4 regions of the Lysinibacillus sp. RC79 genome follow, and region 4 is predicted to be linked to each of the others. Evidence: riboswitches for the same ligand, from Rfam matches in the RefSeq annotation. Region 4 holds a riboswitch; each other region holds the start of a gene.

Region 1 (7,958 bases), on a different contig from region 4:
TTCGCGCAATCACTCGTGTATTTTCTAAGCCATGTAACACCTTTGTAAAGGTTGCAAGTGTTTTACTGCCCGTCGTTAGCATAATGACACCACGTTTTTCCGCTGCTAAATGGGCAGCCTCCTCATAATCTTTCACAACCGTAATTAGTGGATGGGCATAATGCTCATGTGCACGTTCATAGCGGATATACGGAACATTGGCTTGCTCAGCTGCTGCCATGGCATTTTTTGAAGCTTCATCAGCAAATGGATGAGAGGCATCTACAACTAAACGGTACCCCCGCTCTGTGATAATCGTCGCCATTTCCTCCGCCGTTAAACGACCGACTAAATGAGGAAGACCGACTTCAGCAAGGCTTGAAGCGGCTGATTCAGTAACGACCGTTGCTGTCACAGCATAACCTGCTGACTGTAGTTCAAGTGCTAGATTCCTAGCATCGCTCGTCCCTGCTAACATGAAAATCATTTCACTGGCTCCCCTTCATGGTGATGATGGTCATGGTCATGGTCGTGATGGTGGTGGTCATGTTCATGATCGTGGTCATGATGGTGATGATGATGCGCATGTCCATGCACTGCCGCATAAGCACGGTAATTTTCTAAATCTTGCATACCTGTTGATGTACCATTCACAGCTTGCTCAATACGCTCTAATAGCACATTTTGTAAACGCTCATGATAGCCAAAATAGTTGGCAATTTGAATATCACAGTCAGCATATTTTTCGTTAAATTGATTGCACATGTCGTTCATACGTTCCATGAGGATACCTGTGAATAAAAAGTACGGTAGCATAATGATTTTTTTAGCACCAAGCTGCACACAGCGCTCAATTCCTTCTTCAACACGTGGATCAGTGACACCCATAAATGCGCTTTCCACATACTTAACCGGGAGTTTTTCCCATAATAGACGTGTAATTTTATAAAAATCACCATTTGCAGCTGGGTCACTGCCGCCTCGTGCAATTAATAAAATGGCAGTATCCTTATGTTCTTCTTCAGCATTAAAGCCGATTTCTGCTAAACGGTCTTCTAAAATAGCAAATATTTCATCATGGATACCTATTGTTTGGCCATATGTGAACGTAAGATTTGGATAATGCTCACGTGCATGTTCAATTTCTGCTGGAATATGCAGTTTTGAATGTCCAGCATGAAGAAGAATAATCGGAATAACATGTACCTCTGTAGCACCCTTCTTCACACAGTTCGTAATACCTTCTTCAATGTTTGGAGATGCAAACTCTAAGAAACATGTTTCCACTAAAAAGCTTTCATCAATACGAGGTGTCATTTGCTCGATAAACGTGCGTACCTCATCATTTCCTGCTGCTAAACGGCTCCCATGGCCGACAAATAAAATTGCTTTCATCTCATTACTCCTCACTAGTCGCCGCACGGAGCTGGCTCTACTTTTATTTTTGAAGACATATCCTGATACGTAAAATGTAGGATCTTTTTCACACGCTTAAAGTATTTAAACAAACGTTCATTTGGATGTGCATTTGCTTTATATTCTTCGATAATATCGGTGATAAGTCGGATGAGCTGTTCAGGCTCTAAGCCCTCAACAACTGGCTGAGCCGCATGTGCTGTACGGCCAACCGGCTTAGCACCAATAAAAACATCAAATTTACTTTTGCGATAAACAATGCCAATATCATCAAATACTGCTCGATAACATGCCATACCGCAGCCGTTAAAGCCAATATTTAATGTTTTCGGTAACGACATACCACCAAGCTTTTCTTGAATCTCTTCCGCATATGGAATCGAATCGGCCTTTTCCCCATAACAGAAGTCACAAGCCTTTAACGATAGCACGTCGCCAATTGGTGTTAGCAAAAAGCCAACTTCACGAAGCTTTGCGGTAATCTCTTCAGGCTCTGACGTTGGAATTTTCAAATGAATTTGATGGTCTGGTGTATACTCCATCGTTCCTTCCTCACCAACTACCTCAGCTAACGTCATCATTTGTTGAGGAGTAAAAAACTTATTGGCTACCCCTGGACTAACCGCTAATTCAAAAATAGATTCGATTTTTTGTTGAACACGCTTAGGTGTTACTTTCACCGCGCTTGTTCCATTCACCAGAGCAAGAGCAGCTGTCGCCATTTCGAGTGACGATTTTTTAGGCTTTGGTTGAGGTGTTATTGCTAAACTGGGCTTAATACGATTTGCATTGGGATCTGTATCAAAATCATTACGCGCTGCTCCTGTTTCTTGATTCATCGCCCATGGTTCATTTTCTTCCTTCAGTCGTTGATGTGGTCGTAACGGTTGTTTTTCTTCACCAAGTGTATATTTGCGCTGATAACCACGTGGCGTAATCATTTTATTGTCGTAGAAGAATGTTGTTGAATTCCCGATAATAACTGTTGTTAACATGCCGATATCATGTTCAAGCATTTCTGCTAAAGTCGTCATCGTAATTTCCTGACGGTCACGATACGCGCTTTTCACAAGCCCAACCGGTGTATCTGGCGAACGATATTCTAATAAAATTCGTTGAGCCTCTACGATTTGTCTCGTACGACGTCCACTTTTTGGGTTATAAAGAGCAATAACAAAATCCGCCATTGCTGCTGCTTCTACTCGTTTTGCAATTAAATTCCAAGGTGTTAAGTGGTCACTTAAACTAATGGTGCAGGCGTCATGCATAATTGGAGCACCTAGTAAACTTGCACACGAATTAATAGCTGAAATACCTGGAACAATTTCTACCTCGATACCAGTTGCTTCCGTCCAGCCTAGCTCGATCAATACCTCATACACTAATCCTGCCATTCCATAAACGCCTGCATCACCGCTGGAAATAACCGATACGATACTTCCTGCCTCTGCTTGACGCACCGCTTCCTGTGCACGTGAAACTTCCTCTGTCATACCAGTACTAATAATCGACTTTGCACTAACTAAATCCTGAATCAGTTCAACATAAGTTTTATAGCCTATGATCATATCACTTTGTTGTAGTGCCTCCACAGCACGAGTCGTAATATGTTTAAAGTCTCCAGGGCCAAAGCCAACTACGAAAATCTTACCTTTTTGCGCCATTTTGTTACCCCTCTTTCACCTTTTCAATACCTTTAATGGCTGTTGTTTGTGCTGTACGCTGCAACGAACCTTCACGCAATGTAAAAACATGCTCATTATGTAACGATTCATGATTTAAATCTTGTACGAGTGCCTTCGCATGCTCCGTTGTCGGCACACGGTACCAATTCCCCTGAGGATAAGCAATGACAACACAAGCATCCTTACACCTACCATTACAGCGGGTCCTTGTCGTATGTATTTCCTTATCAAGCGCTAGCAACTGTATTTCATCACGTATTGCCAATGTAATGTCCTCAGCATCTTTTTTCATACAGCTACTACCATTGCAAATAAAAAGATGTGTTTTCATCCCCTCTAAATTCCAAGTCGTCATAGTTGTTCTCCCCTCATTTGCTTTTAGGAAAAAGAAAAAACCTTTACTCTAGTCGAAGAGTAAAGGTTAAGTAGAAGCCAAATAAAAACGAATATATACAGGTACTCGCTCTCGCTTCAACTTCTCCCTCCGAAAAGTTTGCATGCATCATCCCATAAGCAGGTTTCCTGACTTAAGCTTCTTTTTACTATCGCGCCTTCCTAAGTTTTCACTAGTGGCATCCGCGATTTCATCAGCTATTACAGTAGCGGGGGCTGTATCGGATTTTCACCGATTTCCCTATTATCTTGAAAATATTCAAGCACTTATGGATGTTTTATATGAATTTATGATCTTTCATGTAATTGAAAACTGTTTCTATCATATCTTATTATTTTAAAAATTCAATATTTCTTTTTTAATTTGTGACAATTTTTTTAATATTTCATAGCAAAATGTGAAATCTCTATCTATTTATCAGAATTTTCGACATAGATCCTCAATTGAAAATTTTTTCATAAAAAGTATAGCATATATATGGAAAATCATGTTACACTTTGTCGTGAAATCTCACAACTTCATCTTTTTTCGGTGCGAATTGTTCATCATTTCGCTTAAAAGGGAAGCCGGTTCAAGTCCGGCGCGGTCCCGCCACTGTATTAGGGAGTTTTATAGATAATGTCACTGTCCAAAGGATGGGAAGGCTTATAAAACGTTGAACTAAAGCCAGGAGACCTGCCGAAAAATATGTGATCGTTTCAACCTACGAGGATAGGTGTGCGGCTTAGCAGACTAGAATTTTATTTGCTTTTTTTAGCTATGCACTTTTCCAAAGTTGGAGAAGTGTCTTTTTTATTTTCGCACGCTAATTCGAAAAATTTTAATGTGAGGAGGAGAGATTTTTGAAATTCTCAGCTTGGAAGCTTAGTTATTTCTTATTGGCATTTTTATTCGTGCCAAATCGTGCATTTGCGATGCATATTATGGAGGGCTTTTTGCCAATTGAATGGGCGATTTTTTGGTGGGTCGTATCGATTCCTTTTATTATTTTAGGATTACGTTCTATTCGTAAAACAATTGATGAAAATCCTGAAACAAAAATGATTTTAGGTCTATCGGGTGCCTTTGCCTTTGTGCTATCAGCCTTAAAAATCCCTTCTGTAACGGGGAGTTGCTCGCATCCAACTGGGGTTGGGCTTGGAACAGTTCTTTTTGGACCATTAGCGATGAGTGTTATCGGAACAATCGTATTATTATTCCAAGCTTTACTTTTAGCACATGGTGGGCTTACAACATTAGGTGCAAACACCTTTTCCATGGCAATTATGGGCCCTATTATCGCTTACTATGTATTTAAGGGCTCACAAAAAATGGGACTATCATTTTCCATCGCTGTCTTTTTAGCAGCAATGCTTGGTGACTTAGGTACATATATTGTCACTTCTGTACAATTAGCTCTTGCCTTCCCTTCTGAGGTCGGAGGCTTTATGGCTTCATTCACAAAGTTTGCTGGTATTTTTGCGTTAACACAAATCCCTCTTGCTGTTAGTGAAGGAATTTTAACAGTGATCGTTATGAACTTCCTGAAAAAATACAATGTGAGTGAATTAAAAGCTCTACGTGTTTTCTCAGCAAAGGAGGCACACTAAAATGAAAAAAAACTTACTGCTTTTAGCAGTTGTTGTGTTACTAGCAATCGTTCCCCTATTTATTCAAAAAGGCGCAGAATTCGAGGGTGCTGATGGCGAAGCGGAGGCAGCAATTGGTGAAATAGATGCTAACTATGAACCATGGTTTGAAAGCTTATGGGAGCCACCAAGCGGTGAAATTGAAAGCTTATTATTCGCACTACAAGCTGCTATTGGCGCTGGATTTATCGGCTATTTCATCGGCTTAATGCGCGGCAAACATAAAGAGGGTTAAGCGATGTTACTCATTGATAAGTATGCTTATATGAATAAACTAGCGTCTGTTCATCCGCTAGAAAAAATGACGTTATCCCTTGGACTACTTATATTGTCGCTTATCATGAGAGATGAACGAATTTCACTCATTACATTTATTGTGATGAGTGCTTTTATCATTTTAGGCGCAAAAATTCCTACAAAATACTATGCAAAATTACTATTGCTACCTGGATTTTTTTTACTATCAAGTTTAGTGTCAATTTTAATTTCTATAGCACCAACAACTAGCGCGCTACCAACGCACATTTGGTCATTTTCACTTAATAGTTGGACGATTTTTATCGGCAGTTCGAGCCTCGTGACAGCGCAGCAGCTTTTTTTCATCGTCCTTGGCAGCATTAGCTGTTTGTATTTTTTAATTCTCACAACATCAGTCCAATCTATTTGTTACGTGCTACGACAATGGCAACTTCCAACTCTATTTGTAGAGCTAGTAGAACTAACGTATCGTTTTATTTTTATCTTTTTAGACAGTATGCAGAAAATCCATCTTGCCCAGCAGGCTCGTCTAGGATACAGCTCCCCTATGCAGTGGCTTCGTTCAGTATCAATGCTGATTGCTGCTTTATTTGTCGAGATGTTCCAACGCAGTCGTGAGCTAAACAATGCGATGGAAGCGCGTGGTGGCGAAACTGTCTATTGGCAAGATGATGTTATCTATAACACGAAAAATTGGGCAGGTATTGCTGCTATTTTTATACTCCTCATCATTTATGGAGGTTTTTTCTGATGACAGATTTATACTTTGATTTAACACATTTATCCTACGCTTATGCAGATGGAACTCATGCCTTAACAGATATTACACTTCAAATTCCAAAGGGGAAAAAAATCGCTTTACTTGGTCATAATGGAGCTGGAAAATCAACGTTATTCCAGCATTTAAATGGGATTTTGAAGCCTACTGCTGGAAGTATATCCTTTTGTGGTAAAGAACTGAACTATAGTAGAAAAGCATTAAAAGAATTACGTCAACAGGTTGGCATTGTTTTTCAGGATGCAGACAACCAGCTTTTTTCTGGCACAGTTAAGCAAGATATTGCATTTGGACCTTTGAATCTTGGCTGGACAACTGAAAAAATTGAAGAGAAAATTGCGTGGGCTGTCGCTCAAACCGAAGTCGAAGCATTGCTAGATAAACCGATACATTTTTTAAGTGTTGGGCAGAAAAAACGTGTCGCGATGGCAGGAGTACTTGCAATGGAACCTTCCGTTTTATTATTAGATGAACCGACAGCTGGGCTAGATAATTATTATAGTGCACAAGTTTTACAGTATTTAGCTACGTTAGAGAACGGTGAACGAACAATTTTACTGGCTACGCATGATATTCCATTAGCCTATGGATGGGCAGATCAAATAATCGTGATGGAAGCCGGGAGAATTATTTATAATGGGGATCCAGTTGAAATGTTCTTCCAAGAGGATTTGCTTGAAAGAGCCCATCTTGAACGCCCATGGGTCTTTGAAATGGCCATTGCCTTACAAAATAAAAAACTATTTGAGAAAAACATCAAAATGCCTCGTTCGAAGGAAGATTTATACAGACTTATTGAGCAGTTTTAAGACTGTGCTTTTTAATTGTGGTTGAATCCACTATCCTACTCCAATTTCACAAATCGAGTAGGATTGTACCCTATAGGTAATGAAATGGACTCTTTATAGATCCTGGGAGAATATTCGACCTCCCTTATACATATTTTTATAACGGGGAAAAATATGGTAAAATATAGAATGGTACTTTTGGAAAAATATATACGTATTTACGAAACTTTTCTATCATTCATTCGTAATAGTATAGATGTCACAAATATTTGGAACACTCAAGGAGGGAAAACAGTTGAAAAACTGGTCAAAAAAATCAATCGCTTTAGTAGCGTCTGCAGCACTAATGGTTCCTGCTACATCTGCCTTTGCTGAAGCACCTCAAAAAACAGCAAAGAACCAAGAGTTAGTGAAAGTAGCTAGCAATAAGGAACAAACATTCAAGAATCAAAATGACTGGATTAGTCAGGATACTATTATCGTCAAACATTCAGGTCTTGATAAGAATGTGCACAAAAAAATTGGCTCAAAAGTGATCCGATCTATTCCTTCACTAGGTTACGATGTTATCCAACTTAACAAAGGAACAAATTTAGAAAAAGCAGTTTCATATTATGCTAAGCAAAAAGGGGTTAAACGTGTATCCCCAAGCTACGTGTATCATTCCTTTGGCACTGAAGTAGATCCAAAGAAACAGGATATGTATCATTTGAATCTTCTTCAAATTGATAAAGCACTAGAATTAGCAGGTAACAACGAGGTAAAAGTAGCAGTTATCGATGGTGGCGTGGATTTTAAACATCCAGATTTAAAATCTCAAGTGCTACCACCATATAATGCTGCAGCACCTGCCAATACTTCTTATCCTAGTGAGCATGGAACACATGTAGCAGGAATTGTTGGAGCGGCAAAAGATAATGGGATTGGAGGACATGGGATTAATCCAAATGCCAAGCTTCTTCCAATTGATGTATTCAACGGAAAAGATGGTGCTAGTGATTTCGCCATTGCACAAGGAATCCTTTACGCTAT
Region 2 (7,958 bases), on a different contig from region 4:
TTTTTCAGATGCTAATAGTGGATGCTCGCTATGAGCAACGAATAGTAATTCTTCAGTAAACAATGGAATTATTTGAAGCTGCTCATCCTCATAATCGAAATACTCTTGTTTATAGGAAATAGCAAAATCTATTTTATTGTCTTTAAACTGTTTTAATAAATCATCCGAGCTATTTATGCAGATTTGTAAATCTGGATATTCAAGATGATAGTCTAACAAATAGTCCGACACTAAATTTGTTAATTCACCAGGTAAAGTACCGATTACTAATTTCCCTGCTTTTAATTCTTTAAGTTCAATTATCTGGTTGCTTGTATTATCTATTGCTCGAAAAATATGAGTACATTGTTCATGCAATATCTTACCAGCGTCTGTAATAGCTATTTTTTTCCCAAGACGATCGAATAGTGGAATGCCAAGTTCATTTTCCAATACTTTAATTTGATGGCTAAGCGTTGGTTGAGTAATATTCAATTTTTCGGCAGCCTTTGTAAAATGAAGTTCATTGCACAGTACTAAAAAATATTCAAGCTGTCGTATTTCCATATACGTACCTTCTTTAATAAAATTATTTCTTATATTATATCATTATTTATATAGAAAACCGTTTAATTCATCGGAGAATCGATACCAAATTTAGTAATATGAGAGGAGTCAAATACAATATCGAACTCCACCATGCGACTGCCATTTTTTCATAAAACCCTTCATGATTAACACTATTTAGAACGCTATCAATCTAATTATCTTCAACAAAATAATTTATCAGCATGACCACCCGAAAACGACTTAAGAGAAATCATTATTACATAAATTTTCACTATTCATTTGCAAAAGAACTACCTAAATCCCACAATTCATCCTCTAGAGTTTCTAATAGAGTTTTTGTTCTCTTTTCCATATTATCTGGGAGCTCGTTTTTACTGAAATATGTAAGTTTCAAACTCTCACCATCCTTTATCTCCAACACACCACTTACATTTTTAGCACTATAAAGATGAATGACTGTATAGACTTCATCCCCATTTGGATATTGGAAATAATAATCTGGTCCTGAAAAAACACCAATCAAGTCAAATTCATTGGCTACGAGTCCTGTTTCTTCATGGAGCTCACGGTAAGCAACTTCTTCTAAAGTTTCATTTAGTTCCATTGAGCCCCCGGGTAATCCCCAATCCAACGTATCCGAACGATGTTGAAAGAGAATTTTCTTATCATCGTTTATCACAAGAATTGTCGCCCCGATGCTTATAATCGGCCTACTACCGATAAATTTCCTTAATTCTGAAATATAACCCATACTCGTCCCCCTAATACTTGTTATTAAAAAATATTCGCTTTTTCAAAATATGAATCCTCTATTTTACTTACAAGTTTTATAAATAACTTCATTGGTATTGATCAACAATCTTTTTTGTGCAAAATAGTGCTAAAAAATATAGAATAGTTCTTCAAAAATGAAAAATAGCTTTTTATGATCAGGCTTTTTCGAATTTTGACTATATTGATTGTTTCGAAAACTCTGTGTTAAGGTTAAAAGACAAATTGAATATGCTAAATTTTGGTGGTTCAAATGGATTTATTCCATTTGATTAAAAGGGAAGTTGGTGAGAGTCCAACACTGTCCCGCAACTGTATTTAGGAGTTCAATAACAAAGCCACTGTTTTGTTTGTCAAAATGGGAAGGTGTTATTGTAGCGTTGATCATAAGTCAGGAGACCTGCCACTAAATAAGCATCAATTGACCTACCAGGATAGGGAGGTGTTAGCTACTGCATGATCTTTGTGAATTCATGTAAATTCACTGTTTATTTGCTCTGTCATGCTTTTGTAGATTAACAACTTCTCAAAGGGGTAGAAGTTGTTTTTTTATTGTTCTTTCGTGTTTGAATGGTAACGCTTACAAGAATAATTAAACAAAGGGGTTGTAATGAATGGAGTTAAATTATTCACCAGGTCTTGATGGCATCATTGCCGCTGAAACAAAGCTATCTTTTTTAGACACTGTAGGAAGTCAAATTGTCATTCGAGGCTATGATTTGATTGAATTATCACAGAGATATTCATATTTAGACATTGTCTACTTATTGTTGCATGGAGAAATACCAGCTACCGAGCAACGAGCTGATTTACAAGACAAGTTGAAATCTAATTATCAGGTGCCACAAGAGATTTTTCAAATTTTCAAGTTATTACCTAATGGGACACATGCTATGGATGGGCTTAGAACAGGAATTTCTGTTTTAGCAGGCTATGATCAGCACATCAATGATCGTTCTACTGAAAAGAATTTGACGCGAGCATATAGACTTTTAGGTGGTATGCCCAACATCGTAGCGAATAGCTATCGTGTATTAAATGGTCAAGATGTCGTGGAGCCTGATAGCCAGCTTTCCTATAGTGCAAATTTTTATTACATGATTACTGGCAGAAAACCAACTGCGTTAGAAGAAGAAATCTTTGATCAGTCACTCGTTTTATATAGTGAACATGAGATGCCAAATTCGACGTTTACAGCTCGTGTAATTGCCTCTACACAATCTGATTTGTATGGTGCTTTAACTGGGGCTGTCGCATCATTGAAAGGTAATTTACATGGTGGTGCAAACGAGGCTGTGATGTATATGCTTCTTGAAACCAAAACAGTTGAAGGCTTTGAAACATTGCTGGAAAACAAACTACAAAATAAAGAAAAGATTATGGGCTTTGGTCACCGTGTATATATGAAAAAGATGGACCCAAGAGCGCAAATTATGAAAGAGGCTTTGTACAAATTATGTTTGGAGCAAGGGGATGACCGCTTATATCACATGTGTGAAGCTGGTGAAAAAGTGATGGTACAGAAAAAAGGGTTGTACCCAAATTTAGATTATTATGCAGCACCTGTGTACTACATGCTTGGTTTGCCGATTGAAATATATACGCCAATCTTCTTTGGCTCACGAACTATCGGCTTATGCGCTCATGTGATAGAGCAGCATGACAATAATAGATTATTTAGACCTCGTGTCAATTATATTGGCGAGCATCATAACCTTGAAGAATTATCGGTATAATCAAGTTTTAACAACTCGCCATAGAGCTGATGGGCATTCTGACCAATGTCCATCAGTATACCAGTATATCAAATTCATGCCTTGAGAGGAAGATATAGATGATTAAAACAAATGACATATCTAAGACAGATCAATTACTAACTGATATTGCCGATTACGTATTAAATACAACGATTACAAGTGAAGAGGCATACGAAACAGCACGTTATGTTTTAATGGATACTTTGGGTTGTGGCATTTTAGCCTTACAGTATCCTGAATGTACGAAACTTCTTGGTCCAGTAGTACCAGGTACAGTCGTCCCTAATGGTTCACGTGTTCCGGGAACTTCCTATGTTCTTGATCCAGTTAGAGGCGCCTTCAATATCGGTTGTATGATTCGTTGGTTGGATTATAACGATACTTGGCTTGCGGCTGAATGGGGACATCCTTCAGATAATTTAGGTGGCATATTAGCCGTTGCGGATTATTTGAGTCGTGTACGTATTGCAGAGGGGAAAGAGCCTCTTAAAATGAAAGACGTTTTAGAAATGATGATACAAGCCCATGAAATACAAGGCATTCTAGCACTAGAAAATAGCTTAAATCGTGTAGGTTTAGATCATGTTCTGTTTGTCAAAATTGCGACAACAGCTGTTGTGACAAAGGCATTAGGTGGCTCTCATCAAGAAATTATCAATGCATTGTCAAATGCTTGGATTGATAGTTCTAGCCTACGAACATATCGACATGCACCTAATACAGGTTCTAGAAAATCATGGGCTGCTGGAGATGCAACAAGCAGGGCAGTGCAATTAGCTATGATGGCCATGAAAGGCGAAATGGGATATGCAACAGCCTTATCAGCACCTGGCTGGGGGTTCCAAGACGTTCTCTTTAATAAACAAGAATTTAAACTTGCTAGACCACTTGCATCTTATGTCATGGAAAATGTTCTATTCAAAGTTTCTTATCCAGCCGAATTTCATGCACAAACCACTGCTGAATGCGCTGTGCATTTACATCATGAAGTAAAAAATCGATTAAATGGTATTGAAAAAATTGAAATTACTACACATGAATCTGCCATTCGTATTATCGATAAAGAGGGACCTCTCAATAACCCAGCTGATCGTGATCACTGCATTCAATACATTACAGCTATTGGTCTCATCTACGGTGACATTACAGCTGACCACTATGAAGATGATGTGGCCGCAGATCCACGTATCGATGACTTGAGAAATAAAATGGAGGTCGTTGAAAAAACACAATATACAATCGATTACTTAGACCCTGAAAAGCGCTCGATTGCCAATGCTGTTCAAGTTTATTTCAAAGATGGCACATCATCAGAGCTAGTTGAGTGTGAATATCCTTTGGGACACCGATTCCGTCGTGAGGAAGCATTCCCTCAAATCATTGATAAATTCCATCAAAATATGAGTACACATTATTCTCAAAAACAATTAAGTAACATTAATCAGATTTGTGCTGATAAAGAGCTTCTTGAAAATAGTTATGTTCATGAATTTGTAGATTTATTTATTTAGGAGGTTTTTATAAATGGCGTGGATTGTCAATGAAGCTATAACACAAAAACAATTGGCTGAACAATTTCGAGCTCTCATAACTCGTTCAACCATTTTACAAATACCAGGAGCTCATGATGCAATGGCAGGCTTAATGGCTAAAAAAGTTGGCTTTGAGGCATTGTATCTTTCTGGAGCTGCCTACACAGCGAGTAGGGGCTTACCTGATTTAGGAATGATTTATTCAAATGAAGTTGCACAGCGTGCTAGCGATATTATTCGAGCAACTAATTTACCAATGCTAGTAGATATTGATACTGGCTTTGGTGGTGTATTAAACGTTGCACGTACAGCTCGCGAAATGGTAGAGGCAGGAGTGGCTGCTGTACAGCTTGAGGATCAAAATCTTCCCAAAAAATGTGGTCATTTGAATGGTAAAACACTCGTTTCCCAAGAGGAAATGATACAAAAAATAAAAATGATTAAACAAGTAGCGCCAACTTTAGTTATCGTTGCCCGCACAGATGCAAGGTCTGTAGAAGGTTTAGAACAGGCTATCATTAGAGCTAAAGCCTATGTAGCAGCCGGGGCGGATGCTATTTTTCCAGAGGCTCTACAATCGGAAAAAGAGTTTAGACAATTTGCAAGTGAGCTAGGTGCTCCTTTATTAGCCAATATGACTGAATTTGGTCAAACGCCTTATTATTCAGCTAAGGAGTTTGAAAAAATGGGCTATGCGATGGTTATTTATCCCGTTACATCAATGAGAGTAGCAGCAAAAGCATATGAACGAGTGTTTGACTTAATAAAAAATACAGGGACTCAAAAAGAAGCTATTGAGGATATGCAAACTAGAAGTGATTTATATGAAACAATTTCTTATTACAAATTCGAAGATTTAGATAGTGAGTTGGCGAAAACCATCTTACCTAAAGAGGAAATAAAGTAGGAGAAAAGGAATCTGCTTTTCTCCTCTTTCTTTCAAGGGGGGCCTAGTATGGATAAACTAGAAGACAAAATGACGATCTTTACACCTGAGGACTTTCAGGATGAGGAAAAGCTCATAGCAAAAACTGCAGAGCTGTTCATTAAACAAGATGTCTCACCTAATATTTCAGCTATTGAGCAGCATCAATATGATGTCACTCGTCAATTATTTCAAAAAGCAGGTGACCTTGGTTTACTTGCCATTGAGATACCCGAAGACTATGGCGGACTTGAGCTCAACAAAAAAATCTCAGGGCTAGTTGCAGAAAGAATGGGCTATGGTGGCTCATTTAGTGTATCTTACAATATTCATGCAGGGGTCGGTACATTACCCTATGTCTATTTTGGAGATGAGTCACAAAAGCTAAAGTACTTACCAAAGCTAGCTTCAGGTGAATGGATTGGAGCCTATGCCCTGACGGAGCCAGACGCAGGTTCAGATGCATTACGTCCCAAAACAAATGCGATTTTGAATGAGGATGGCACAGCATGGATATTAAACGGTGAAAAGCAATGGATTACCAATGCTCAGCTAGCAGATATCTTTGTTGTTTTTGCGAAAACAAACGAAGGAATGACAGCTTTCATTGTAGAACGTTCCTTGGCAGGAGTATCTGTGGGGCAAGAAGAAGAGAAGATGGGCATTAAAGGGTCTTCGACGGCAACCCTTATTTTGGAGGACGTTGCAGTACCAAATGATAATGTTCTTGGCGAAGTTGGAAAAGGCCATAAGGTTGCTATGAATATATTGAATATGGCGCGACTAAAGCTAGCTTTTTCCAACATCGGAACTGCTAAACAGGCACTACAATTAACTGTGAATTACGGTAAAGAACGGAAACAATTTCAAAAACCCATCGTTGATTTCACAATGATACAGGAAAAACTTGCTGACATGGCGACCTTAATTTATGGCGCAGAAAGTGCTGCATACCGAACTGCTGGAGAAATGGATGATGTCATGGAGTTAGCTAGTAAAGAGTCAATGGTTCATAAAATTGCAGATTTCGCTATGGAATGCGCACTCAATAAAGTCAATTGCTCAGAAGCACTTGGAAAAATTGTAGATGAAGCCGTACAAATACATGGCGGATATGGCTATATGCAAGATTATGAAGTAGAACGTTTGTATCGTGACGCAAGAATTAGCCGTATTTTTGAAGGAACGAATGAAATCAATCGCCTAACAATTGCTAAAATGTTATATAAAAAGCATGCGCATACAGCTTCTACAGAAAATGCCGCATACCAGCCATCAGAAAGTAATCACAAATACATCCAGCTTTCCAAGTATTTAATACAAATAGCCATTTCTGTCATTGCAAATGCACAAATTAATTTGGAAAAAGAGCAGGAGTACATGCGTCTGTTGGCTGATATGGCAAAGGATATTTATGTTATGGAATCTTCTTTGCTAAGAGCGGAAAAGGCCGCATATGAAAAAATGAAACACTTGATGACAGATATCTTGTGCCAGGAGGGCTACCGTAAAATAGAAGAAAGTACAATTGACATTATTTCTGCTGCTGAAACAAATGAGCCAATACTAAAAACATGGTTGGATGATATTCAACACTTAAACATCCCGCTACATCAGAATCTCTTTATGAAAAAGCGAGAGATTGCGAGAAGTATCATCGACAATCCAAAATCTATTAGTTAATTTTCAAAAACAGGAGGGAAACGATTATGGTCGATACATTTGCAAATGTAAGCAAAGAAGGTTCCATCACGATTATTCATTTAGATCATCCACCAGCAAATACCTTGTCATCAGCATCTATTGAAAACCTTCGTCTCATTTTCCAAGAGCTAGCGGTGGACGAAGAAACGAACGCCATCATTATTACAGGCTCTGGACGGTTTTTTGTCGCTGGTGCAGATATTAAGGAATTTGTTTCTGCCTTTGGACAACAGGAAAGAGCATTGCAAATGGCCGAGGCAGGACAAGCTTTATGTAATGAAATTGAAGCCATGAAAAAGCCTGTTATTGCTGCCATTAATGGTCCAGCCCTTGGAGGGGGACTAGAGCTAGCGTTAGGCTGCCATTTCAGACTCGCTTCTAGTAATGCCATTGTTGGCTTACCAGAATTAAAACTTGGGCTACTTCCAATATTCGGCGGTACACAACGACTTAGCAGAATGACGAGTCAAGCAAAGGCTCTAGAATTAATTTTAACCAGCAAACAATTAAGTGCCGACGAAGCCCAACAACTAGGTATTATTCAACTGGTGACGGAACCTGAGGAACTTCTACCAACTGCAAAAGCTATTGCTCAGTCCTTTGTTGATGGTAAAAGTATGACAAGTGTCTCCCGTACAATTGAATGTGTAATTCAGGGCGGGAAAGATCATCTCCAAAAAGGACTGGAACTTGAACGTACACGTTTTGCTGAGCTATTTT
Region 3 (7,958 bases), on a different contig from region 4:
TTGCGGTAGAAATGGAAGTAAAGCCTGAAAGCCGGATCCTTCTTATGATGCCGTTGACGCATTCAGCCCCATTACATTTATTTTTAATGGCAGGAGTACTTGTAGGCTCAACAAATGTGCTAACACCAACATTTACACCCGATTTATTTATTGACTCAATTGAGCAGGAACGGACAACGCATTTCTTTGGAGCACCTGTTGCTTATTTGTTAACAGCCCAACTGCCAAGATTGCAAACAACTGATTTATCATCGATGAAATGGTGGGCTTATGGTGGAGCGCCGTTATCACAAAACGAAGTCCGCCATTTACAAAAAGCTTTCAGAACAGAAAATTTAACCTGTGTTTATGGTTTAACAGAGGCTGGTCCAAACGGTTCAATATTGTTTGGTGAAGAGCATGAAACGAAGGCGGGGAGCGTTGGTCGACGTGCACCACTTGGAGCGGAGCTGCGTATTATTAACGACAATGGAGAAGATGTCAGTGTTGGTGAAGTAGGAGAAATTGTGTTATTCGGTGAGAGCAATATGCTGGGTTATTACAAGGATGATGTTGCAACAAAGGCTGCATTTATAGATGGCTGGCTGAAAACAGGTGACTTAGCTCGGATAGATGAGGACGGCTATATTTGGATTGTGGATCGTAAAAAGGATGTTATTTTTTCAGGCGGTGTGAATATTTATCCGAAAGAAATTGAAGATAGTATGTTGAGCTATGAGGGGATATTTGAAGTTGCTGTTATTGGTGTACCACATCCGGAGTGGGGAGAAACGGTGAAGGCTGTTTATGCAGCTAAAACAGATATTGACGAGGGCGGACTTAAAGCTTATTTAGAGGAGCATCTTGCTAAATATAAAATTCCACGCATCTTTGAACGTGTGGAAGCGCTACCACGAAATGCATCGGGCAAAATATTAAAACAAACCTTGAAGGGACAAGAGGTGAGATAGCATGAAGGTTTTACAACAGGAAGAAATGAAAACAATGAACTTTTTTAAAGATAATGATACACTGCATAAAATTTTAGAAATGATGCTAGATAAAGAGTTTGTGGACTATGCAACACGTGAGCTAACAGATTTCGGTGAGCTTTGTGCTGGAGATATTGATGTGAGAGCCAAACATACGGATAGAGAGGGTGAACCTCGATTACAAAGGTATAATGCCTATGGTGAAGAAGTGTCAGAAGTTTGGGTCAATGATGGCTATAAAAAAACAATTGAAGAAACATACAATACCGGCATTGTTGGCTATGTGCACAAGGATATTCCGCAATTAGGTAGAAAGGGCAACTATGTCTATAGCTTTGCTCAAGGCTATATACTGTCACATGCTGAGCCAGGCTTTTACTGTCCTGTTACTTTAACAATGGCAGCTGCTTATCTCCTTGATCATTATGCGAGTGATGAGGTGAAGGAACGCTTTTTACCGCATGTTTGTGCAACAGGAGATACGGAGCTATATGAGGGGGCGACATTTTTAACGGAGCGTCAAGGTGGCTCTGATGTTGGGGCGAATGTTGTAGAGGCAAGAAAGGACGGCAATCAGTATCGTTTATATGGGGAGAAATATTTTGCATCTAACGCGGGAATGTGTGGAGTAACCATGGTATTGGCACGCATGGAAGGGGCTCAGGCAGGCTCAAAAGGCTTAACATTGTTTGCAGCTCCATGGCGAAATGAGGATGGCACAGTTAATAATCTCCGCATTCGGCGTTTAAAGGATAAGCTTGGCGTTAGAGCAGTACCTTCTGGTGAGGTTGAATTTGATGGTGCGCTAGCTTATGTCGTAGGTGATCCGAATAAAGGAATTTATTATATGCTGGAGGCGCTTAATTTATCAAGAATTTGCAATGCGGTTGCTTCTATCGGCATTATGCGCCGCGGATATTTAGAGGCGAAGCATTATGTGACAAATCGTCATGCGTTTGGTAAGCCTTTAACGCAATACCCTATGATTCAGGATACACTTGGGAAATTCGCTGCCAAGCTTCATGTAGAAGTTGCCACGGTTTTTGATCTTATTCAGCTGTACGATAAAGTAACTAGTGGGCAGGGGAATAAAGAGGACATCATTTTGAATCGCTTGTATATTGCGATCATGAAAAAAGAAACGGCAGAGCAAGCTGTACATTATGCGAGTGAAGCCATTGAATTACATGGCGGAAATGGCTATATTGAAGATTTTGTTACACCTCGGTTATTAAGAGATGCACAGGTACTTACTGTGTGGGAGGGGACTGCGAATATTTTAGCTTTAGAGCTCATTCGTTTAGTTGATAAGTTTCATGCGCACGAAATGTTTGTTCGTGTCATGGAAGAACGTCTAGAAAAGCTAGCTGACAATCCATTAGTCGAAATTGTCGTGGATCAATTAGCAAAACTAGATGCAACTTTGCAAACATTTAGTCGTTTAGATGATGCAACAAAAACGTTTGAAGCAAAAAAAGTCGCTGAGAAAATGGCACATTTATATGAAAGTGTTGTAGCAGTCGAATGGGCACAAAGATTCGGCGGCAAATATGAGAAGCTAGCAGATATTTATTTAGAGCACACATGGGCGTTACGAGAAATGGGTGCACCGATGAAAACGGTACAGTATTTTTCAGATATAGTCTAACTTCTTTCAGTATGCCGGACATAATTGATTTGTTTAGGAGTCGTCTCGAATGGAGGCGACTTCTTTCATTTTCATGTATAATACAATCAACTGAATATTATAAAGGTTCTTTACTTAAGTAAAGTGAAAAGGGAAATCGGTGTAATTCCGATGCGGTCCCGCCACTGTATGTGTGAGTTTTTTCAATCTACGCCACTGAAATTTTCGGGAAGGCTTGAAAAAGCGTATGGAGCACGAGCCAGGAGACCTGCCTTTATAGAAAACACGTTGTAGCCTACGAGGATAGGATGGTGGATTTTGTATATGTTTTTTGTGCAAATTTGACCCCTCATTGTTTTATGATGAGGGGTATTTGTTTTGGAAGATGAATGTCGATAAATTTGAAAAAGTGGGCGATAAATCCATGAAGTTGGGCAATAAACTCACAATGTTAGGCGATAAAAAACTAAAATGTATCGATAAATCAGAAAAACAAAGCGTTAAAAACTATATGCACTAATAGAATAAGGGGGATTCACATGAAGAAATTTTGGAAAATAGGATTATCAGCATTTTTAGCTATTGGCTTGCTTGCTGCATGTAATACAAAAGAGGCAACAAATGACAAGCCGTCATCTGCAGAGCAACAAGAGACTGCAAAAGTAGATCAAGCAACATTCCCAATGACGATAACAGATGCTACTGGCAAGGATATTACGCTAGAAGCACCTCCTGAAAAAATTGTCTCTCTCATTCCAAGTAACACAGAAATTTTATTTAGCCTTGGCTTAAATGATGAAATAGTTGGTGTAACAGATAATGATGATTATCCGCCAGAGGTTACTAAAAAAGAAAAGGTTGGCGGCATGGATTATAATATTGAACAAATTATTGCTTTATCGCCAGATATCGTTTTTGCGCATGCATCGGGTATGGGTTATTCAAAAGGAGCAGTTGAACAGCTTGAGGCTGCAGGTGTGAAAGTATTTGTTGTAGCGGATGCCAAAAACTTTAATGAAACTTACACAACGATTGAACAGCTTGGTCGTGCAACAGGAAAACTAGAAGAGGCTAAAAAAATTGTCGCAAACATGAAGGCAAAAGTTGAAGAAGTTGAAACAAAACTTGAGGGTGTTGAGCCAAAAAAAGTCTTTGTAGAATCTTCTGATGAGCCACAGATTTATACAGCTGGTAAAGGTACATTTATGAATGAGATGCTAGAAATGATTCATGCCGAAAATGTGGCAGCAGATACAAATGACTGGTATCAAATTGATGCTGAACAAATTATCACGAAAAATCCAGATGTCATTGTTGTGGCATATAATTATGTACCAAATATTTTAACGAAAATTCCGCAACGTCCAGGCTTTGAGACAATTACTGCTGTGAAAAATAAAGCCATTGTGCAAGTGGATGAAAATACGACAAGTCGTCAAGGTCCCCGTTTAGCAGATGGTCTAGAGGAATTAGCGAAGGCCGTCTACCCAGAGGCGTTTAAATGAGTAAAACAATTGTAGCCTATGGATCAGCAATTACACTTCTTATCATTAGCATCTGGTGTGGAGTAGCGATAGGCTCAGTTCATATTCCACTAGAAGTAGTGTGGAATAAGGCGGCTGATGAAACAGCTGCCAATATTTTATGGAAGATTCGTTTACCTCGAGTTCTGCTAGCAGGGCTTGTAGGGGCATCACTTGCTATTGCAGGGGCAGCTTTTCAAGGCTTATTAAAAAATCCTTTGGCTGACCCTTATACGTTAGGTGTTTCCTCTGGTGCATCAGTTGGCGCAGTTATGACGATTTTCTTTAGTATATCAATACCTGTAGTCGGCCATTTTACATTGCCAATCTTTAGTATGATTGGTGCCATATTAACGATGGTAGCTGTTATGGGTTTTGCTAGAATAGTAGACCGCTCGTTAAAAATGGAAACTCTTATTTTAACAGGGGTAATATTTAGTTCATTTCTAGGTTCCCTGATTTCATTAATGATTGCATTGTCTGGTGAGGAGCTACGCCAAGTTATCGGATGGTTGCTCGGTTCAGTATCGATGCGTGGTTGGCCATACGTTCAGATGATCATCCCGTTTGTCATAATTGGCTCAATTATGCTTTGGACACAAAGACGCGAGTTAAATGTTCTGTTATATGGTGAAGAACGCGCGAAGCATTTAGGTGTCAATGTTAAGCGTAGTAAATATATTATTTTAGTGGGTGGATCAATGTTGACAGGAGCTGCGGTAGCGGTTTCTGGAACGATTGGCTTTGTCGGTTTAGTTGTTCCTCATATGACGAGAATGGTTTGGGGTTCCGATCATCGTCATTTATTGCCATTATCATTTTTAAATGGAGCAACTTTGTTGATTATTTGTGATTTAATAGCACGAACAATTATTATACCAAGAGAGCTACCGATTGGTGTCATTACTGCATTTATTGGGGCGCCCGTTTTTTCCTATATTTTTTATAAGCAACGTAGAGGCAAGGGGGTACGGGCATGATTGTTGTTGAACATCTTTCTGGTGGCTATGAAGATGTACCGATCGTCCATGATATTAGTTTTTCCGTTGAAAAAGGAAAAATACTAGGGATTTTAGGGCCGAATGGTAGCGGGAAATCCACGCTGTTAAAAGTAATAAGTGGCATACTACCAGCAACTGCAGGCACTATATTAGTAGATGGTAAAAATATTAGTTCTTACAATGCTCGTGCATTAGCAAAAAAAATGGCGGTGCTACCACAATTACATGCTAATGCCTTTTCAAACAGTGTACGGGAGGCAGTTTCACTTGGACGTTATCCACATCAAACGGGCTTCTTTTCAAGCTGGACTGATCGTGATGAACAAGCAGTTCAACATGCAATGATACAAACAGGTGTGAAACGCTATGAACAGACATCGATGGAATTCTTGTCGGGCGGTGAACAACAGAGAGTTTTTGTAGCTCAAGCTCTTGCACAAACAGCGGAAATATTGCTGCTAGATGAGCCAACGAACCATCTAGATATTGCTCATCAACGTCAAATTTTAGATATGGTGCGAAAGGAAGCAATTGAACGTGGTTTAACCGTTATTATGGTGCTGCATGATATGAATTTAGCTTCTCTCTATTGTGATGAATTATTACTAATGGAGGAAGGACGGATGCGGGCATTGGGGGCGCCACATGAAGTATTAATCGCTTCGCAAATCGAAGACGTCTATCATGCCCGAGTTGCAACTTATGCACATCCAGAAATCCCAAAGCCTCAAATTACCATGATGCCAGCCTCAGTTGAACATCAGCAACGTGCTGTCATTAAAAAAGAAAATTTCACTATTACAGATCGTTACATTCAGCTTCAATCAGAGTTTCCTTTAAAAACAGTGTCCTCAGCTGTCCATAATCCGGGTATCGGTTGGTATGATTGTCTGCTAAATCGCTCTGTACCAATAGATTATGTCATTTATGATGTAAAGAGAGAGGTCGCTGAATTTTTACTAAAGGAGCATTTTTCATCTACAAACACCGTCGTCATGTTAACAGCTGTCCCAACAAATCTAGTAGCTATTAATGAATTTAAAGCTTCCTTTGGCAGTGTCCTAGTTGCCGTTACGGCTGGAGTTGGCAATGCTGTTGATGTGTCTCGTGCACATGAAAGACAAGATGAACCACATATTGGTACTATAAATACGTGGGTCATCGTTAATGGTTGTTTATCAGAAGAAGCGTTTTTCCAAGCAATGATGACAGCTAATGAGGCGAAAACAAAGGCATTGCAATCAGAAAATATTCGTGATGAGCTTAGTGGTACGATTGCGACAGGTACAGCTACAGATAGTTTATTGATTGCAGCGACACAAAAAGGGGAAGAAATGCTGTACGGTGGCCCCATTACTGATGTAGGTAAGATTATCGGTAAAGGTGTTTTTGAAACAACTGTGCAGGCGATAAAAAATTACAAAAATAATTTTAGGAGATGAGAGAAATGAAGCTTTATACAAAAACAGGCGATACGGGGAAAACAAGTCTTATCGGGGGGCGTGTTGATAAAGATAGCTTACGCGTAGAGACATATGGGGCCATCGATGAATTAAATTCTTTTATTGGTAAGGCTGTTAGTGAACTAGATCGTGAGTTATTCAAGGATATTCTAATTGATTTAGAAACGATTCAGCATGAGCTTTTCGATGCAGGCGGCGACCTCGCTAACGTCATGAAGGAGCGTCATTATAAGCTGACAGAGCAGCCAATTGAGGTGTTGGAATCTCGTATTGATGCATTGTCAGATGAAGCGCCACCGTTACAGCGCTTTATTTTACCAGGTGGTGCACCAGCATCTGCAACTTTACACATAGGTCGCACAATAGCACGTCGAGCAGAGCGTCAAATGGTAACGCTTATGAAGGAAATCGAAGACGTACCGACGATTGTACAAAAATATTTAAATCGTCTATCTGATTATCTATTTGCAGCTGCACGTGTTGTTAATTTTAGATTGAATGTCGCGGATGTTGAATATATCCGAAGCGGCAATGTCTTTAAAAAATAGCCTGTTCACAAAAAGTTGTAGATGACATTTCTTAAAACGTATGCCATATATAAGTTGATTGGAGTGGAGACTGGGCGACTCCTTGGGGATTAGCGTCACAGATGAGACCCTGCAGCGAAGCGAAGCGGCTCATCGGACGCCCCCAGGAAAGCGCCTAGTCGGAACGGAAATCAACCCCACGTTATGGTGAGAACTCATATTAGTATTGAAAATAATGCAAAAAAATGGTCACTTTGAAAAATTCAGGGTGGCTTTTTTTCTTGTAAAATGTAAGAATATAAAATTATCAGAAATATTTCCGTTTTATGTTGACTGAATGCTCACTCATTTATTAGAATAGGAATATAATGATGGAATGACGTACATTTACGTATGAACTAGCAAATTTATCACAAAGAGAGAAACTTACGACAAACTAAGGGGGGGACCAACCATGAGTCCATTAGTAATTGCAAACATTGTTCTAACAGTCGTGGTTGTGCTTTATGCAGTAGGATTGTTCTTCTATCTGTTAAAAACACGCTATAAATTTGTGCAATTGGGGAAAAAGGTTGAGTTTGATGAAAGTGTTAAAGAACGAGTTCGATATCTTATGGTTAATGTACTTGGCCAAAACAAGCTATTAAAAGATCCAAAGAGTGGTTTAATTCACGTCATGTTCTTCTATGGATTTTTAATGGTGCAGCTAGGGGCCATTGATTTAATTTGGAAGGGGTTAGCACCTGGATCACATTTGCCACTTGGCATTTTCTACAGTGTGTTTACATTCTTCCAAGAGCTTGTAGTATTAATGATTTTAGTGGCGGTTGTGTGGGCATTTTACCG
Region 4 (7,958 bases):
AGCTACTCCAGTTGTACAAGCAACAAACAACAATAGTAACAGTAACAACAATAGCAACAGCAACGCTAACAATAGTAGCAAAGCTAACAACAGTAGCAAAGCTAACAACGAAAAATCACAACAAATCGTTATTGGTTCAGGATCAGGCACTGCATCTTCAGGTGATGCTATTTCAACTGCAAAGCAATTCCTAGGCCGTAGCTATGTTTGGGGCGGAAGTAACCCATCAACAGGATTTGACTGTTCAGGTCTTGTACAATGGTCTTACAAACAATCAGGCGTATCTTTACCACGTACAGCATCACAACAATATTTAGCAACACAACGTATTTCAGCAAGTGAAGCACGTGTAGGTGACCTAGTATTCTTCAGCTATGGTTCAGGCATAGCGCATGTAGGTATTTACTTAGGGAACAACACGATGATCGATGCTCAAAATAAAGGTGTTGTCATTGAATCACTTGATTGGTGGAATCAATATTTAGTAGGCTTCGGTCGTATTCAATAAGCCTTACTATCTATATAGACGATTTAAATAGCGAAAAGGTCATCTTTGTAAAAAAATCACAAAGATGGCCTTTTTTATTATTTGACGGTATTTAAGGTCCTGCGAGTAAACCCATCACGCAACCGGTATGGTGATCCATTAATTTAGGGTCGACTACTCGACGAATAATGAGTAAAATAACATCTAGGATGAATAAATTTACATAAGTAGATATATTTACTACTATAGCCCTAGTTACTGAAATGATAATAGGGCCGAGAGAAGGAATATCACTAGTTATCCATATAATGATTGCCATCGTTATTGTGTATTTTGGTTGGGTTTTAAAAGAAGGCAAATAAGTGTGACATCTCCAATAATAAAGCTAACGTGTAAAATGTATCTTTATATAACTGAAAGAAATGTTCCCCCCTTGCATGTTGAGCCTCATTTCTGATAATTTTGAAATATACAATACGGGAGCTTGCTTTGAAATTAAAATCATTTGCGACTTTAATTTCGTAGTAGTAAAGTAACGAATAATAGAAATCAAGACAACACTTACAAGTACACCATTTTTTACGTTCTGAAACAATAAAGGTAGGGATGAATCATGGAAAAAGAGATTTTGCAACTTTTTAGTAATTTAACAGAGCGTGACCGTGATATACAATACAAATCATACGAAGGATTAATGAAAATTATGCAGGAACCAGTTGATTGGACATATTCAGTTTGGGAACAACTTGTTCAGGCTCTTACATACAAAAACGAACATGTGCGTGCAAGTGCTGCACAATTTTTATGCGCATTGGCAGCAAAAAGTGATCCTGAAGAAAGAGTATTAGAGGACTTCTTAAAGATTTGGGCCGTAACGTATGATGAAAAAACAGTGACTGCGAGGCATACTTTACAGGCAATTTGGAGAATAGGTTTAGCAGGGCAGGTACAAAGAGATTTAGTCGTTTCATATTTGGCGAAAAGATTTCAAATATGCTTAGACGAAAAGAACCCGACATTAATACGCTATGATATTATTGTATCCTTTAAAAAGTTATTCGATGCAACGAATGACCCAAAACTACTAGAGATTGCACAGCGTTTAATTGAGGAAGAGAGAGATGTTAAATTCAAAAAGAAATATAAGAATGCCATCCGTTAAAAGTTATGAAATGTCTATTTTTTGCGCAATACCTTCGTTAAGAAATAGTTTTATAAAGTATGAAAAAATAAAACGACAGCACGATCAGGATGAATACCCATGGGGGCAGTGAAAATATCCGCGTGCAAAAGGTAATACATGCATGATTTTTATCCATCGTATTTGTTTATTCAAATTCCACGGCTATTTTTTCCTATCAATCTATGTTAAACTGCTTTACAAGTGAATAATTCTTGCAGAATAAGGGTGCTGAACTATAGCATAATCGGGAATTCGGTGAAAAACCGAAGCTGTTTCCGCAACTGTAAGTACAGGAATCATAAAGATATACCACTGTCGAATTATTTGATGGGAAGGTTTTTTATGACTCACAACGTGATTGAATGAACTGTACAAGCCAGGAGACCGACCTTTGTTTGAACGTATAGATAACTCTTCGGAAGCTAGGAGAATATGCGGCAAATACATAGGCTATGTCGTATCAATGCGACAATTTTTATGTTATTTTCGTTGTTTCCTTAGGAATGGAAACAACGTTTTTTTATGTACACTTATAATTCACCTGATGAAATCCTAAGGAGGGTGTTAAAGAATTTTCACGAAGGAAAGCGGGGACTTAGATTTGAAAAAAGATGCACGTTATTCTTGTTATCCATTTATGCGTGAAAAGGCATCAACGGTAGATTTTGAAATTCGAACGGATAGCCTTACAACACATATTGGCGTCGCTTTGGCGTCGGTAAAAAAGGAAACGGTAGAGGTAGTAGCAGATGATTTACTAGCCATTTTACCAATGGCTTACCATGTAAATGGCTCAGTCCGAGGTAAATTAGCGGTAACCGAAGATGATTTGACTTGGCTCAGTGATCGCTATGATTTCTATGTTAGTCATGTTAAGGAGGAAATACAAAACTTTGTATTACCTCAAGGGACAGAGGCTGCTACTGCATTACATTTATGCCGTAGTGAGGCGAAAAAATCATATCGCGTTTTGCACATAGTATCTGAAGAACGGGAAATACCTGCTATTCTCTTTGATTATTTAGGATTACTAGCCAATGTATTTTTTGTAATGGCTGTCTTTATGAATCAGCGGGTTGGTATTGCTGAAATACCGTTTATTAGTAAGTCATACCCGATGAAAACGAAAAAGGAGAATCAATGAAATGAAGAAAATGTTTAAGCTACAATGGCTTTCTGTGTTAATGCTAGCACTCGTATTAGTTGGCTGTGGCACGAAAGAGGATACTAATAAAGAGACTATTTCTAAGGAAGATCAACAAGTTGAGAAAACTAGCTATAAAGTTAAGGATGACCGCGGCGTAGAAGTAGAGTTTAATGCCGTACCTAAAACTGTTGTTTCATTGCAACCAAGTAATACAGAAGTTCTATTTGCTCTAGGTGTGGGTGATAAAATCGTTGGTGCAACTGAGTATGATACGTATCCAGAAGAAGCGCAAAAAATTGAGCGTGTTTCTGATTCTGTAAAATTCAATAGTGAGCGTATTTTAGCGTTAAAGCCAGATGTCGTTATTGCCTATACAACTGGAGGCGATGATGAAAATTTAAATGCCTTAAAAGGTCTCGAAGACGTAGGTATTAAAGTGTTTGCCATTCAATCAGCTAAATCATTTGATGATGTTTATGGGGATATCCAACAAATCGCAACGGTTATGGGAATCAAAGATAAAGGCGACAAGTTAAATGAAGATATTAAAGCTAAAATTGCGGCAGTTCAAGCGAAAGTCAAAGATGTGAAAGAGCCAAAAAATATCTATTTCGAAATTAGTCCAAAGCCAGACATATATACACCTGGTTCTGGTACATTCCAACAGGAAATTTTAAATGCTGCAAATGTTAAGAACGTTTTTGCTGACCTCAAAAGCTGGGCAAAGGTATCTGAGGAAGATATTATTGCGAAAAATCCAGATGTCATTTTAACAACAGTAAACTATGTGGAAAACCCAACGGCAGAAATCCTTTCTCGTGATGGATGGAATTCAATCACTGCCATTCAAAATAAAGCGGTTTATTTTATAGATACTGATATTTCAAACCGTCCGGGCCCACGTATTGGCGAAGCTGTTGAGTTAATAGCAAAAGCAGTATACCCTGAGTTATTTAAATAGTCTATTTTGAAAAATAGTATTTTGGAGCTGTCCTTTATCAAGGGCAGCTTTTTTTGATGGGTGATAGTGAAATGCTCTGGTAAAAACCCGCCCCACTTTGATGGAGGACTAATCGGGAAAGTGATCGGGTAAGGTGGATAACTGCTCCGCTTTGAAGGAAAAGTGATCGGGTAAAGAGAAACCCCGCTCCGCTTGGATGAAGAAATGATCAGGTAATACGGCCCCCCGGCTCCGCTTCGATAAAGATAACGTTCAAATAAATCCCCTTATCGCTCTCTAAGTAGTGTATAACATTCCATAGTGCGAAAATTGGTATTATATCGAATTGTTCGATAAAATAGAGATAAGAATGCTTGCTAACAGAGAGAGGTGCAGTGAGTGAAACAGTTTGATATGAAGATTACTTCGTTTGAGGCAGTTTATAATTTCCGTGATATGGGTGGTTATAAGTCGAGAGATGGGCGTGCTATTAAGAATGGTTTGATTTATCGTTCAGCAGCACTTGGTAAAATGACGAAAGCAGATAAGGAGCTATTTGAAACGCTAGGTGTGAAAACAATTTTTGATTATCGAGACAACCATGAGGCTCAAAATAATCCTAATCCGGTATTCCCGTATGCCAAGTATATTCAAATACCAGCAAAGGGAAATCATGCTTTTGAGATGCCTACAAACACTGGTGGAAAAGATTTTTATAAGGTTGTAAGCCCAGAGATGTTCAGAGAATTTTATGCACAAATGCCTTTTAATAATGCCTCGTTCAAGGAGTTAATAGCAACGATTCAACATCCTGAAAATTTAGGGCTTGTTCATCATTGTGCGGTCGGGAAGGATCGAACAGGTATTGGCAGTGCACTTATTTTACTTGCTTTAGATGTACCTGAGGAAACGATCATGGAGGACTATTTAGATACAAATGTACATCTACGTCCCTTAGTAGAGCGAATGGCTCAGACAATTCAGCAAGATTATAGCGAGCGAGAATTACAGCAATTTTATGCCTTAATGTCTGCCCGTGAGGACTATTTACAAGCAGCATTTGATGCAATGGATAACCGATATGGCTCTAAGGCCACTTTTTTAGAGCAAGAGTTTGGCTTAACAACAGAAAAACGTATGCAATTGCAGGACCATTGCTTACTATGATAAGAAACCCTTTCACATAAAATTGTGAGAGGGATTTTTTGCTTATTATACTAGCTTTACATATTCTTTTAAGGTTTCATTATAAAAACTCTTTACACCCTATAAATCTATGATAAGATACTATATATTTTTATCCCGCGTTAACGGGCCGTAATATATTTGTACCGAAAGTGAAGCGTCAGGTACAAAACTCCCGCCTCAAAATTGGTAAGTGGAAGATTAACTGCCCGTAAAATCTATCTTTATGAAGCGTATAGGAGAAGTGAAAAGTATTGGCAGATACATTAAAAGAAAGTGATATACAAGAGACAGATAAGTTAAGTTTGTTCCATTTAACGTGGCCGATATTCTTAGAAGTATTTTTATTTATGTTAATGGGACTAGCCGATACATTTATGCTCAGTGCTTTATCAGACAATGCTGTATCAGGAGTTGGTGCAGCCAATCAATATATTCATATTGCAATTTTAATACTTGAAGTAGTTGGTAATGGTGCTTCCATTGTTGTATCTCAATATTTAGGTTCAAGGCGCATTTTTGAAGCTGCGAAGATTTCCGCTTTAGCAGTAACGATGAATTTGGTCGTTGGACTAATGATGAGCGTCGTATTTTTCTTTTTTTCAAGTCATTTAATGTCCATGATGAACTTGCAGGGGGAAGTGCTTAAATACGCTCAAAGCTATTTAGTAATCATAGGAAGCTTTATTTTTTTACAAGCAATTATAAATGCGTTAGCAGCGATTATCCGTGTACATGGATGGACAAAGCAAACGATGTATGTATCATTAGGTATGAATGTGCTACACGTTGTATTAAACTACGGTTTAATCTTCGGTAATTTAGGATTACCGGAGTTAGGTGTAAAAGGAGCTGCTATTTCCTCAGTTATAAGTCGTGGATTAGCAATTCTCGTGTTTTTCTGGCTGTTTTATCAAGTCATGGATGTTAGAGTGAAGCTAGAATATTATTTCGAGTATTCCAAGGAATATGTTCGAAAAATATTAAATATAGGCTTACCGTCAGCATTTGAGCAGGTGCTTTATCAGTTTTGTCAGATTGTCTTCCTTTATTATGCAACGTATTTAGGCTCAGAGACACTTGCTGCAAGACAGTATGCCATGAATATTTCGATGTTTACGTATTTATTTGCGATTGCAATCGGGACAGGCACGGCTATAATTATTGGGCGAAATGTCGGTGCTGGTAAAAAAGATCAAGCCTATCATCAGCTTTGGTCAAGTGTACGTGCAGCTTTTGCCTTTACGATAACTATGGTTGCTGTTGTGACGATATTCCGTAAGCAACTTATGCACGTTTTTACTGATAATCCAGAGGTCATAGCCATCGGAGCATCTGTCCTAGCATTAAGTATTCTGCTTGAAACAGGGCGTACGATGAATATTGTAGTTATTAACTCATTGCGTGCCTCTGGGGATGCAAGATTCCCGGTGAAAATCGGTTTCTTATCAATGGTATGTATGAGCCTCCCGCTCGGCTACTTGTTTGTATTCGTTTTAGATTGGGGTTTAGTAGGTATTTGGCTAGCGATTTCGGCAGATGAATGGATGCGAGCCATTATCGTATACTTTAGATGGAGAAGTCGTAAGTGGGAGCGTTTCGCGCTTGTTTCACCTACAGAACAGAAGGAGGCAAATTAATGGGAGCACTTTCTAAAAGAGCTGCAGGGGCAGCCTTAATGGAGAAAAATATAACGCTTTTTGCTTGTCCAATTTGTCAGGAGTCAATGGATGTTTTTGAGCAGGGTAGATTAGTATGTTCCTCAAATCATTCTTTTGATATTGCCAAGCAGGGTTATGTCAATATGCTGACACATGGTGCTGTTTCTAAGTACAGTAAAGATCTCTTTGAATCTAGAAAAGCGGTTATTGATAGTGGTATCTATGATTTAGTAGAAGATAAAATCGGAGAGGTAATTGCTAACGCAGAAACCGTGCTGGATACAGGCTGTGGTGAGGGTTCACATTTAGCCCGTATTATGGAAGGGCAAAAAGGTAACTGTATTGGCATTGGTATTGATATAGCGAAAGAAGGCATACTTGCTGCATCCCGACATTATCCAGAGCAAATTTGGTGTGTTGGTGATTTAGCGAAAAGTCCATTTGCAAGATCAAGCTTCGATGCCATATTAAATATTTTATCGCCCGCCAATTACGAAGAATTTAAACGTCTATTAACTCACAATGGTTGTGTTGTTAAGGTTGTCCCTCAAAGTGGGTACCTACATGAGCTTCGAGCACAATTATATGCGGACTCTACTAAAGAGTCGTATTCGAATGAACAAATAGTTGCTCGCTTTAAAGAAAGCTTTGATGATGTTAGTGTGGAGCGTATCACTTATACGGTACCATTAGCTACAGAGCTTGTACCAGCACTACTTGAAATGACACCGATGGGCTGGCATAAAAAAGAGGAAGCCAATATCGAGTTAAATGAAATTACGATTGATGTTGATGTATTAGTGGGAAGAGTCTAGTTATTTCACCTGCAATTGCAGTATACTGGTCTTTTCGATTACAATGGAAATAACTATTGAATAAGGTAGGAATGAAACAGTGTATAAATTTATAGCAAATCTTGTCAAAGTGATATTAAAATTAACGGGTTCAAAGGCGCGTGTATATGAGGAGCAAAACTTACCGAAGGAAGGTGGGTTTATTATTGCATGTACACATACGGGTTATGTTGATATTTTAAACCTTGGGGTTTCAATGTCTCCTCGAGAAATTCACTTTATGGCTAAAAAGCAATTGTTTGATATTAAAGGCATTGGTTGGCTTATAGAGCGTTTAAATGCCTTTCCGGTTGACCGTGACAATCCAGGACCAAGTGTTATTAAAATCCCTTCACAGTTATTGAAAGAGGGTAAAATCGTAGGGATTTTCCCATCTGGTACACGAAATGCAGAAGGATCGGATTTAAAGCAAGGTGCGATTACAATAGCACAGCTGTCAAAAGCGCAAATTGTACCAGCCGCTTATGTTGGTGCGCGTAATGCTGGTGATGTCTTGAAGCG

What was found. A riboswitch is a leader RNA that binds a small molecule or an ion and turns the genes downstream of it on or off. The one in region 4 is predicted to bind cobalamin.
Region 1: linked by a shared signal. The riboswitch ahead of ABH968_RS23930 (energy-coupling factor ABC transporter permease) and the one ahead of ABH968_RS09230 (hypothetical protein) in region 4 are both predicted to bind cobalamin.
Region 2: linked by a shared signal. The riboswitch ahead of mmgD (citrate synthase) and the one ahead of ABH968_RS09230 (hypothetical protein) in region 4 are both predicted to bind cobalamin.
Region 3: linked by a shared signal. The riboswitch ahead of ABH968_RS13650 (ABC transporter substrate-binding protein) and the one ahead of ABH968_RS09230 (hypothetical protein) in region 4 are both predicted to bind cobalamin.

What each region holds. Positions count from the first base shown of each region.
Region 1 is NZ_JBGCCD010000037.1:36,275-44,232, reverse strand. Features, by position in the region: gene cobK (precorrin-6A reductase) at 1-466, opposite strand, end outside; gene ABH968_RS23945 (sirohydrochlorin chelatase) at 463-1,374, opposite strand; gene cobJ (precorrin-3B C(17)-methyltransferase) at 1,389-3,059, opposite strand; gene ABH968_RS23935 ((2Fe-2S) ferredoxin domain-containing protein) at 3,064-3,435, opposite strand; cobalamin riboswitch at 3,575-3,759, opposite strand; cobalamin riboswitch at 3,987-4,171, shown strand; gene ABH968_RS23930 (energy-coupling factor ABC transporter permease) at 4,317-5,063, shown strand; gene ABH968_RS23925 (energy-coupling factor ABC transporter substrate-binding protein) at 5,065-5,337, shown strand; gene cbiQ (cobalt ECF transporter T component CbiQ) at 5,341-6,111, shown strand; gene ABH968_RS23915 (energy-coupling factor ABC transporter ATP-binding protein) at 6,111-6,947, shown strand; gene ABH968_RS23910 (S8 family peptidase) at 7,222-7,958, shown strand, end outside.
Region 2 is NZ_JBGCCD010000009.1:49,434-57,391, forward strand. Features, by position in the region: gene ABH968_RS10985 (LysR family transcriptional regulator) at 1-546, opposite strand, end outside; gene ABH968_RS10990 (NUDIX hydrolase) at 821-1,300, opposite strand; cobalamin riboswitch at 1,549-1,742, shown strand; gene mmgD (citrate synthase) at 1,935-3,056, shown strand; gene ABH968_RS11000 (bifunctional 2-methylcitrate dehydratase/aconitate hydratase) at 3,155-4,588, shown strand; gene prpB (methylisocitrate lyase) at 4,602-5,516, shown strand; gene ABH968_RS11010 (acyl-CoA dehydrogenase family protein) at 5,565-7,217, shown strand; gene ABH968_RS11015 (enoyl-CoA hydratase-related protein) at 7,244-7,958, shown strand, end outside.
Region 3 is NZ_JBGCCD010000012.1:119,351-127,308, reverse strand. Features, by position in the region: gene ABH968_RS13660 (class I adenylate-forming enzyme family protein) at 1-950, shown strand, start outside; gene ABH968_RS13655 (acyl-CoA dehydrogenase family protein) at 952-2,619, shown strand; cobalamin riboswitch at 2,706-2,888, shown strand; gene ABH968_RS13650 (ABC transporter substrate-binding protein) at 3,138-4,103, shown strand; gene ABH968_RS13645 (FecCD family ABC transporter permease) at 4,100-5,101, shown strand; gene ABH968_RS13640 (adenosylcobinamide amidohydrolase) at 5,098-6,564, shown strand; gene ABH968_RS13635 (cob(I)yrinic acid a,c-diamide adenosyltransferase) at 6,570-7,133, shown strand; gene ABH968_RS13630 (heterodisulfide reductase-related iron-sulfur binding cluster) at 7,567-7,958, shown strand, end outside.
Region 4 is NZ_JBGCCD010000007.1:89,958-97,915, forward strand. Features, by position in the region: gene ABH968_RS09220 (C40 family peptidase) at 1-508, shown strand, start outside; gene ABH968_RS09225 (hypothetical protein) at 1,101-1,649, shown strand; cobalamin riboswitch at 1,876-2,077, shown strand; gene ABH968_RS09230 (hypothetical protein) at 2,272-2,814, shown strand; gene ABH968_RS09235 (ABC transporter substrate-binding protein) at 2,816-3,778, shown strand; gene ABH968_RS09240 (tyrosine-protein phosphatase) at 4,157-4,924, shown strand; gene ABH968_RS09245 (MATE family efflux transporter) at 5,197-6,582, shown strand; gene ABH968_RS09250 (putative RNA methyltransferase) at 6,582-7,418, shown strand; gene ABH968_RS09255 (lysophospholipid acyltransferase family protein) at 7,498-7,958, shown strand, end outside.